Regions from separate parts of the Methylobacterium oryzisoli genome, predicted to be linked through region 2. Evidence: predicted binding sites of a transcription regulator. Region 2 holds the regulator's gene; each other region holds the start of a gene.

Region 1 (2,195 bases), on a different contig from region 2:
GCTGTGGTTCCCGGTTCCTGCCACGCTTTCGCCGAATTTCGCAATTTCGCCGCATTCGCCCGGCCCCGCTTCCGGCGGGGCTCGGCGGCGGCGGCGGTGACGGCCGGCTCCGGCGGGCCGCAGACCGGCCGCTCCGGCCGCGTGAGCAGGTCGATCACCTCCGCCCGCAGCAGCACCTCGGGCCGTGCCCCGAGCCGGTCGACCGCGCAGCCGACCGCCTGGGGCTCGGGCAGCTGGCCGAGCGGCGCGCAGAGCCAGCCGTCGAGCCGCACCGGCGCCTCCGCGAGGCGGAAGGCCGTGCAGGCGCGCGTGCCGCCCTGGCCGGAGAGCGTGGCGTCGAGGGTGTCGAGGGGGCCGAACCGGCTCTCGACACGACCGCGCTCGCCGGTCCGCACCACCGCGAGGCCGTCGCTCTCGGCCGCCCGGCGCGCCAGCGCGACGAACAGGGTCCCGTCGGTCTCGGGCGCCTCCGCCAGCGTGAGGCGCAGGAACGGCGCCTCTTGGACGGCGAAGCTCCCGAGCGCGAGGCTGTCCTCCCGCGGCCCGCCCCCGGTCCGGCGCCTGGCCGCGGCCAGCGTCTCGTCGGCCCCGGCGATGCGGTAGCGGTCCGCCGCCACGGGCTCCCAGGCGGGCGGGGCGGCGCGCTCGGCGAAGAGGTCGGAGCCGGGCGCAGGCGCGGCCTCGCGGCGCTCGCTCGCCAGCACGCTGAGGAGCGCGATCACCCCGGCGGCGACGACGATCCGCGGCAGGGCGCGCCGGCGCCGGGGCCGGACCGCGCGGCGCAGGGGGCGCGGCACGACCGGCTCGGCCGGGCCGAGATCCCAGGCGAGTGCCCGCCCGGCCCGGGTCAGGGCCGCGTCGTCGAAGTCGGGCCTGAGCGGCACGCTGCCTCCGATCCGTTTCGGCGGCCGGGCTTGGCCGCACCCGGACAGGAGAGCCCGCGAGGTCTGGCGAATCCCTTCGAGCGGGCGGTCCGGTCCCCGGCTTTCCGGGCGCGTGGTGAACGAAGCGTGACGGCGTGCCGCTCGGCGATCTCCGGGGATCCGCCGTCATCGTTCTGTCGCGCGGGCGCGCCTAAGCAGGAGGACCTGGGCGTTCCCGCTCGGGCGACTGCTCCCGCATCGTTCTCGCCGCCGAAGCGGTCGCCGGTTCGGCCGATGATGCTGAGGGAGCGCACGGCCGCGGCCGTGGACGGCCTGCCGGCGGCCCGCCTCTCCCGGGCGCGGCCGGCCCGTCCCGCGCGGTCCCACACGGAGCCTCGGCGCATGGGCCGGCTGTTGAGCGACGAGCCGGCGCTGCCGGGGCTGCTCTGGGCGATGCGGTTCGACGCCTCGGGCCGCGGCCACCTCGTCGCGCATGGCGAGCCGCTGCCCGCGCCCGGCAGCTTCGGCGAAGGTTTTCTCTGGCTGCACGTCAACCTCAACGATGCCCGGGTCGCCGGGCTGATCGCGGACGGCCATCTGGGGCCCCGGCAGCTCGTCGCCGCGACCTTCGCGAACGATCCCCACCAGCGCGTCGCCGTCGAGGACGGGCATGTGGGAGGCGTGGTCGCCGACCTCGTGCGCGAGGCGGGGGGCGGCGCCCCGGCCGACGCGGGCGGGCGCCTGCACTTCGTGCTGGGGCCGCGCCTGCTCGTGAGCGGACGGCGGCATCCGGTGGCCGGACCGGAGGTGGCGCGGGAGGCCGCCGCCGAGGGCCGGGCCATCGCGGAGCCGGTCGCCCTGCTGGAGATCCTGATCGGTCACGTCGTCACCGCGATGGCGACGAGGGGCGGGCGGCTCGCCGACGAACTCGACGAGATCGAGGATCACATCCTCGACGAGCGCTTCCGCGGCGACCGCCGCCGGCTCGGGCCGATCCGGCGCGACGCGGTCCGCCTGCACCGTCAGCTGCTCGGCCTGCGGGCCGTCTTCCACCGCCTCGAGGGCGCGGGCGGCGAGGGGGACCTGCCGCCGGCCGCGCTCGCCGCCGCCGCCCGCATCGCGCAGCGGCTCGACGCCCTGGACCGCGACATGGTGGTGCTGGCCGAGCGCAGCCGTCTGATGCAGGAGGAGCTGGCCTCCTACGTCAACCAGCAGGCGAACCGGCAGCTCTACACGCTCTCGGTCATGACCGCCCTGTTCCTGCCTCCCACCCTGGTGACGGGCCTGTTCGGCATGAACACCAGGGGATTGCCGCTCGCCGAGACGGAGGGC
Region 2 (2,195 bases):
CCATGCCATGTCCGACCATATCGTGACGTCCTACGACACGGACCTGCAGAACCTGCGCCGCAGCATCGCCGAGATGGGCGGCATCGCCGAGAAGATGATGGCGGATGCCGGCATCGCGCTCGTGCGCCGCGACGCGACCCTGGCCCAGGCCGTGATCGCGGCCGACCAGCGCCTCGACGTGCTCCAGCGCGAGATCGAGGAGAAGGCGATCCTGCTCATCGCCCGGCGCCAGCCGATGGCGATCGATCTGCGCGAGACCATCTCGGCCATCCGCGTCTCGGGCGACCTCGAGCGCATCGGCGACCTCGCCAAGAACATCGCCAAGCGCGTGGTCGCCATCAGCGACCAAGTGCAGCCGCAGAAGATCGTCGTCGGCGTGCAGCACATGAGCGAGCTCGTGCAGGAGCAGCTCAAGGATGTGCTCGACGCCTACGCCACGCAGGATACCAAGGCCGCCCACGACGTCTGGCAGCGGGACGGCGGCATCGACGCGCTCTACACCTCGCTGTTCCGCGAACTCCTGACCTACATGATGGAGGATCCGCGCAACATCAGCTTCTGCACGCATCTCCTGTTCTGCGCCAAGAACGTCGAGCGGATCGGCGATCACACCACCAACATCGCCGAGACGATCCACTATCTCGTCACCGGCGAGACGCTGCCCACCGACCGTCCGAAGAACGACGCCTCGAACTACGCCACGGTGTCGGCCGGGTCGGAGGCGTGAGACCGCCCCGCCCCGAGAAGCAGGCATGTCCACCCGCATCCTGATCGTCGAGGACGAGGAGCCGCTGACGCTCCTCCTGCGCTACAACCTCGAAGCCGAGGGCTTCGAGGTCGATGCCGTCGCCCGCGGCGACGAGGCCGACCTGCGCCTGCGCGAGCAGGTGCCGGACCTCGTCCTGCTCGACTGGATGGTGCCGGGCTTGTCCGGCATCGAGCTGTGCCGTCGCATCCGCGCACGGCGCGAGACCGAGCGCCTGCCGGTGATCATGCTCACCGCCCGGGGCGAGGAGGGCGACCGGGTGCGGGGGCTCGCCACCGGCGCCGACGACTACATCGTCAAGCCGTTCTCCGTGCCCGAGCTGCTGGCGCGGGTCCGCGCCCTGCTGCGGCGCGCCAAGCCCGCCCACGTCGCGCATCTCCTGGTGGCGGGCGACATCGAGCTCGACCGCGTCAGCCACCGGGTGCGCCGGGAGGGCCGCGAACTCCACCTCGGCCCGACCGAGTTCAAGCTGCTCGAATTCCTGATGCAGAGCCCCGGCCGGGTGTTTTCCCGCGAGCAGCTCCTCGACGGCGTCTGGGGTCACGACGTCTACATCGACGAGCGCACGGTCGACGTCCATATCGGCCGCCTGCGCAAGGCCATCAACCGCGCGCGCAGCCCCGACCCGATCCGCACCGTGCGCGGCTCCGGCTATTCCTTCGACGAGATGTTCGCGGGCGCCCTCTAATCTGCGGATCCGGCCGATCGTCCGATGAGGGAAGCGGCGCGCCCGCGCCGGGCCGCCATCGGCTTCGCCGCACGATCCAGCGCCTGCCGCACGACGAGGAACGGCCGGGGCTCGCGCCCCGGCCGCTCGTGTCTCAAGATTCGTCCGAACCGATCAGCGCAGGAGCTGCAGGATGCCCTGCTGGGACTGGTTGGCGAGCGAGAGGGCCGAGATCGCCAGCGAGTTGCGGGTCGACAGGGCCTGGGAGTTCGCCGCCTCCTCGTTCAGGTCGGCGTTGGTCAGGTTCGCCGAGCCGGTGTCGAGGATGTTGATCAGGTTCTTCGAGAAATCCTGACGGTTCTGCACCACCGAGAGGTTCGAGCCGAAGGTCGAGGCCTGGGAGCGCAGCGTGCTGGTCGCCGAGGTGATCGCGCTCAGGGTCGCCTTGATCTCGTCGTCCGACTGGAAGCCGCCGGTCACCGAGGTGAGGCCGAGGCCGTCCGCGTCGAGCTTGACGCCCTTGATGTCGAGGTTCGACGAGCCGTTCTCGTTGAACGTCACCCGCAGGGTGTTCTCGCTGGCATCGTCGCCGCTCCGCCAGAGCAGGTTGACGCCGTTGTAGCTCGAGTCCTTGGCCTGCTGGGTGATCTGGTTCAAGAGCTCGTTGAACTGCCGCGCCAGGGACTGCCGGGTGGAGTTGGTCGAGCCCGTGCTGTCCTTGCCCGACGAGGTCAGCGCGACCGCCGTGTTGGTGGCCGTGCC
Region 3 (2,195 bases), on a different contig from region 2:
GCCGGCCGGCGCCGATCGAGAACTTCGCCGAGGCGATCCGGCTCGGCCGGGTGGTGGACGCGGCGATCCACGCGGCGTCCGAGCCGGTCAGGACCCTGCGGGCGGCGAGCGCGGCCTGATCCGCCGCGCCCTCAAGCCTCCGTCGCGGCCGGGCGCCCCGGCGGCTCAGGCGGCGTGCCGGTCCGCTCCCGCGCCGAAATGCCCGACGTAGCGGGGGGCGATCGCCGCCACGGGCAGCACCACGAACACGTCCGTGGTGCCGAACTGCCGGTCGATCACCGCACCGTCCCCGAAGGTCGCGCCCACGCGCAGGTAGCCCTTGAGCAGCGGCGGCAGCGCCTGGAGCGCGGCCTTCGGATCGATGGCCTCGCGGCCGAGGCGGTCCATCGGCACGTACCGCTCCGGCAGCGCCCGGGCGCGCCAGCGCTCCGGCGCCCGGGCGAAGTGGTGGAGGAAGCTCAGGGGCAGGGCGAGCCGGTCCGGATCGGTGCCCTCCAGGCTGGCGCAGCCGATCATCGCGTCGATGCGGTGATGCAGCACGTAGGTCCAGATGCCGTGCCACAGGAGTTCGACGGTCCGCTTGGTGCGGTAGGGCTTCAGCACGCAGGAGCGCCCGAGTTCGAGCAGGCGCATGCCGCGATTCGCGTCGAGGAGCGGCGCAAGGTCGTACTCGCCCGACGAGTAGAAGCCGAAATGCCGGTCCGCCTCGTCCTGGCGCAGCAGGCGGTAGGTGCCCACCACCTTCGGGCGCGGCTTGCGGAAGGGCTTGGCATCGGTCGCGGCGTGGTCGAGGACGAGGAGGTGGTCGCAGACCGCGTCGTACTCGTCGATGTCGCGCCGCTTGAGCGCCGCGAGGCCGAGCGGCACCGCGCTCATCTCCTCGTAGAACACGCCGTAGCGCAGGCGCTGGGCGCGCTTCACGTCCTTGGGGCGCGTCGCGAGCCGCACTTCGAGGGAGCCGATCCGGCCGAGCACCGGGTCGAGCCCGTTGGTCGGCAGCCGGGTCGGCAGGCGGGCGAGGCGGGGAAACAGCCGGGCGGGTGCGCCGGTCCCGCGCAGGTCGATCGCCGGCCGCGGGTCGCTCAGGCCGGGGCGCTGCAGCAGCCGCGCGAACGGCATCGGCGCGCGCGCCTCGCGCCCGGCCGGGGAAGCACCGCGGGTGAGGAACGGAACCATGATCGTGGCATCCCGTGCGGCGCGATTCCGGCTCTCGTGAGCCGTCGCTTGGCCGCCTGCGGGGGGCAGAACATCACGAAGCGCAGACGGTTTTGTGACACGCCGGCCCGATCGTTCTCAAGGACTTGCAGGAGGGACTCGCAGACGGCCGCCCCGGGCGCCCGCCCGAGACAGCCGGATCCGCCGTCAGACGAACTGGCTGAGGCCCGGGATCGAGCCGACGATCGGGCCCATCACGTCCTCGCCGGCCTTCTCGCGGCCGTAGGCGAAGAGTTCGTGGCCGAGCGGCTGCATCTGGCCCATCGGCACGCCGGCCGCCATCAGCTTCTGGCCGAGCGCCATCACGCCCCCGCCCATCATGCCGCCCAGCATGCCCATCAGGCCGCCGCCGCCCTCGCCGGGACCGCCGTCGCCGGCCTGCGCGACCACGGCGTCCGCGCCCGGCATCGCGGCGATGAGCCGGCTCACCTCCTCGGGCGGGCCCTCCTTCTGCAGGAAGGCCAGGATGAGGCCGATCGCCTTCTGGGCCGTGGTCGCGTCCAGCCCCGTGGCCTGCACCACCCGGGCAACAAGTTCTTCCATCGCGGTCTCCTGCACAACGCGGGACCGCTCTTCGGCGATGCGCCCCCCGAAATCAAGGCGCGGCATTGACAGAGGAGGGGACGCGCGGGTATCGAGCCATCCTTGGCGCGCGGACCATCCGGTTCGCGCGCCGTCGCGTTCGCGGTGTCCGCTTCAGGGCGCCGAGACGTCAACTGTCAAGAAGACGGTGCCCGGCCTCATGCCGGAGCCCGGATGGAACACGAGACGACAACGATGTTCGCAGTGATCAAGACCGGCGGCAAGCAGTACCGCGTCGCCGCCAACGACGTCATCACGGTCGGGAAGATCGAGGGCGAGGCCGGCACGGCCATCACCTTCGGCGAGGTTCTGCTCTACGCCGACGGCGCGGGCGCGACCCAGGTGGGCGCTCCGGTCGTGTCGGGCGTCAGCGTCGCGGGCGAGATCGTCTCGCAGAC
Region 4 (2,195 bases), on a different contig from region 2:
GGTCACGCTCGAACCGTTCGATTCGACGGTGCGCGAGGAGGTGGACGTCGACTTCTCCGCCCCCGACGCCTTCGCGGGCACGCCGGCCGAGGACGCCGAGATTCCCGATCCGATCGTCAACGGCCGGGTGGACCTCGGCAGCCTCACGGCGGAGTTCCTGGCCCTCGGGCTCGATCCCTATCCGCGCAAGCCCGGCGTCGCCTTCGAGCCTCCGCCCGGCGACGAGCCCGAGAACCCGTTCGCGGGACTCAAGAACCTCAAGGACGAGGCCTGACCCGGGTCAGCCCTCCACCACCAGCTCCACCCGGTCGGCCACGAACAGGCCGCGCGTCGCCTGGATGCGGATTCCGTCCGCATCCACGTTCACGCTGGCGAGGCTGATGAGCACCCGGCCCGGCGCGAGGTCGAGGCGGGCCGCCTCCTCGGCGGAGGCCAGGCGGGCGCCGATGCGGGTCGAGAGGCGGGTGTAGTCCGCCACGCCGAATTCCGCGTAGGCCCGGGTGATCGAGCCCAACGCCGCGTAGGCGCGGTCGAAGCCGGCGAAGCGCGGCAGCGGCAGGCAGGTGCGGGCCGTCGAGATCGGCGTGCCGTCGGCGCGGTGCACGGTCAGCAGGTCGAGCACGGCCGCACCCGGCGGCAGGCCGAGATCCGCCGCGACCTCGGCCTCCGCCGGACCCTCGGCGGCCGCGATCAGGTCGCCCCAGGCCTCCCGCCCGGCCCGCGAGACGATCTCCGAGAAGCGGGTGCGCGGGCCGATCGGGTAGGCGAGGCGGGGCGCCTCCACGAAGGTGCCGCGGCCCTGCGTGGCCCGCACCAGGCCGCGCTCGGCCAGCACCGCCAGCGCCCGGCGCACCGTGTGGCGGTTCACGCCGAAGCGGGCCGCCAGCGCCGCCTCGGTCGGAAGCTGCGCGCCCGGCGCGAGCTGGCCCGCGCGGATCTCCCCCTCCAGCCCGTCCGCGATCTGCCGCCACGCGGCCAGCCCCTCGCCCCGGCTGAGCGCCGTCACCCGGTTGTCGCCGCCCTCGTCCATACCGTCATCCAAACTTCATTTGCCCCCGCGTACCCACTTGTCTATACCACTAGACAAATCAGGAGCGCCGGACGCCGATGCCGCCTGCCACCTCAACACGCTCTTCGCCGGGAATGCCAGAGACCGAGGCGCGTCGCGCCGTGATGGCCCGCTGCGCGCTCGCCACGCGCGAGGAGCTGCGGGCCGCCCTCGACCGGCTCGGCCCGATGGGACGCGCGGAGGATCTGCGCCCGGCCGAGACCGGCCTCGTAATGGCGCGGGGCCGCATCGGCGGCGACGGCCGCGCCTTCAACCTCGGCGAGATGACGGTGACGCGGGCCGCCGTGCGGCTTTCCGGCGGGGAGACCGGCTTCGCCTACCATCTCGGCCGCGACCGCGAGAAGGCACGGCTCGCCGCGATCCTCGACGCGGCATGGCAGCGGCCGGAGCAGCGGGAGGCCGTGGAAGCGGCGCTGGCACCGGCGGCCGGCCGACAGGCGGCGGAGGACGAGGCGGCGCGGCGGCGCATCGCGGCGACGCGGGTCAATTTCTTCACCATGGTGCGGGGAGAGGACTGATGGCGCTCGCCCCCGGGCTCAGGGATCCGGTGCACGACGCCCAGGGCGTCTTCCGCGCCGTGATGGACGCGTTGGCCCGCCCCGGCCGGGTGCAGGCGCTCGCCGTCGCCCTCGCGCCGCCCGCGCCGCTCACCCCCGAACTCGCCGCCGTGGCGCTGACCCTCGCGGACGCGGACGCGCCGCTCTGGCTCGATGCGCCGCTCGCCGCCCGGCCCGAGGTCGCGGCGTTCCTGCGCTTCCACACCGGGGCACCCGTAGTGGCCGATCCCGTCGAGGCCGCCTTCGCGCTCGTCGCCGACCCGGCGCGCTGCCCGGATTTTTCGGATTTCGCTCAGGGCACGCCCGCCTATCCCGACCGCTCCGCCACCCTGGTGCTCGGGCTCGACCGGCTGTCGGAGGAGAGCGGGCTGGTGCTGGAGGGGCCGGGCCTGCGCGGCCGGGCCCGCCTGTCCGCCGCGCCGCTGCCGCCGGACTTCGCCGCGCGGCTTTCCGCGAACCACGCCCGCTTCCCCCTCGGGATCGATCTCCTGCTCGCCGCGCCGGGCCGCCTTGCCGGCCTGCCGCGCTCCACCCGCGCCACGGAGGGCTGAAGCGATGTACGTGGCCGT

The links. The regulator PhoB, encoded in region 2, activates phosphate uptake and scavenging genes when phosphate is short. The targets are predictions, from matches to a motif close to TGTCATNNANCTGTCAT.
Region 1: the regulator PhoB is predicted to act here: its motif matches at 1,048-1,064, upstream of ACKUB9_RS20805 (CorA family divalent cation transporter).
Region 3: the regulator PhoB is predicted to act here: its motif matches at 1,260-1,276, upstream of olsB (l-ornithine N(alpha)-acyltransferase).
Region 4: the regulator PhoB is predicted to act here: its motif matches at 1,033-1,049, upstream of phnF (phosphonate metabolism transcriptional regulator PhnF).

What each region holds. Positions count from the first base shown of each region.
Region 1 covers NZ_JBKIBX010000023.1:75,613-77,807, forward strand. The annotation lists gene ACKUB9_RS20800 (hypothetical protein) at 1-884, opposite strand, end outside; gene ACKUB9_RS20805 (CorA family divalent cation transporter) at 1,266-2,195, shown strand, end outside.
Region 2 covers NZ_JBKIBX010000040.1:48,250-50,444, reverse strand. The annotation lists gene phoU (phosphate signaling complex protein PhoU) at 8-727, shown strand; gene phoB (phosphate regulon transcriptional regulator PhoB) at 753-1,454, shown strand; gene ACKUB9_RS27165 (flagellin N-terminal helical domain-containing protein) at 1,608-2,195, opposite strand, start outside.
Region 3 covers NZ_JBKIBX010000031.1:23,730-25,924, forward strand. The annotation lists gene ACKUB9_RS23945 (putative bifunctional diguanylate cyclase/phosphodiesterase) at 1-119, shown strand, start outside; gene olsB (l-ornithine N(alpha)-acyltransferase) at 166-1,176, opposite strand; gene ACKUB9_RS23955 (DUF2267 domain-containing protein) at 1,363-1,758, opposite strand; gene rplU (50S ribosomal protein L21) at 1,993-2,195, shown strand, end outside.
Region 4 covers NZ_JBKIBX010000011.1:132,222-134,416, forward strand. The annotation lists gene ACKUB9_RS13290 (YceD family protein) at 1-274, shown strand, start outside; gene phnF (phosphonate metabolism transcriptional regulator PhnF) at 281-1,030, opposite strand; gene phnG (phosphonate C-P lyase system protein PhnG) at 1,144-1,587, shown strand; gene phnH (phosphonate C-P lyase system protein PhnH) at 1,587-2,177, shown strand; gene ACKUB9_RS13310 (carbon-phosphorus lyase complex subunit) at 2,182-2,195, shown strand, end outside.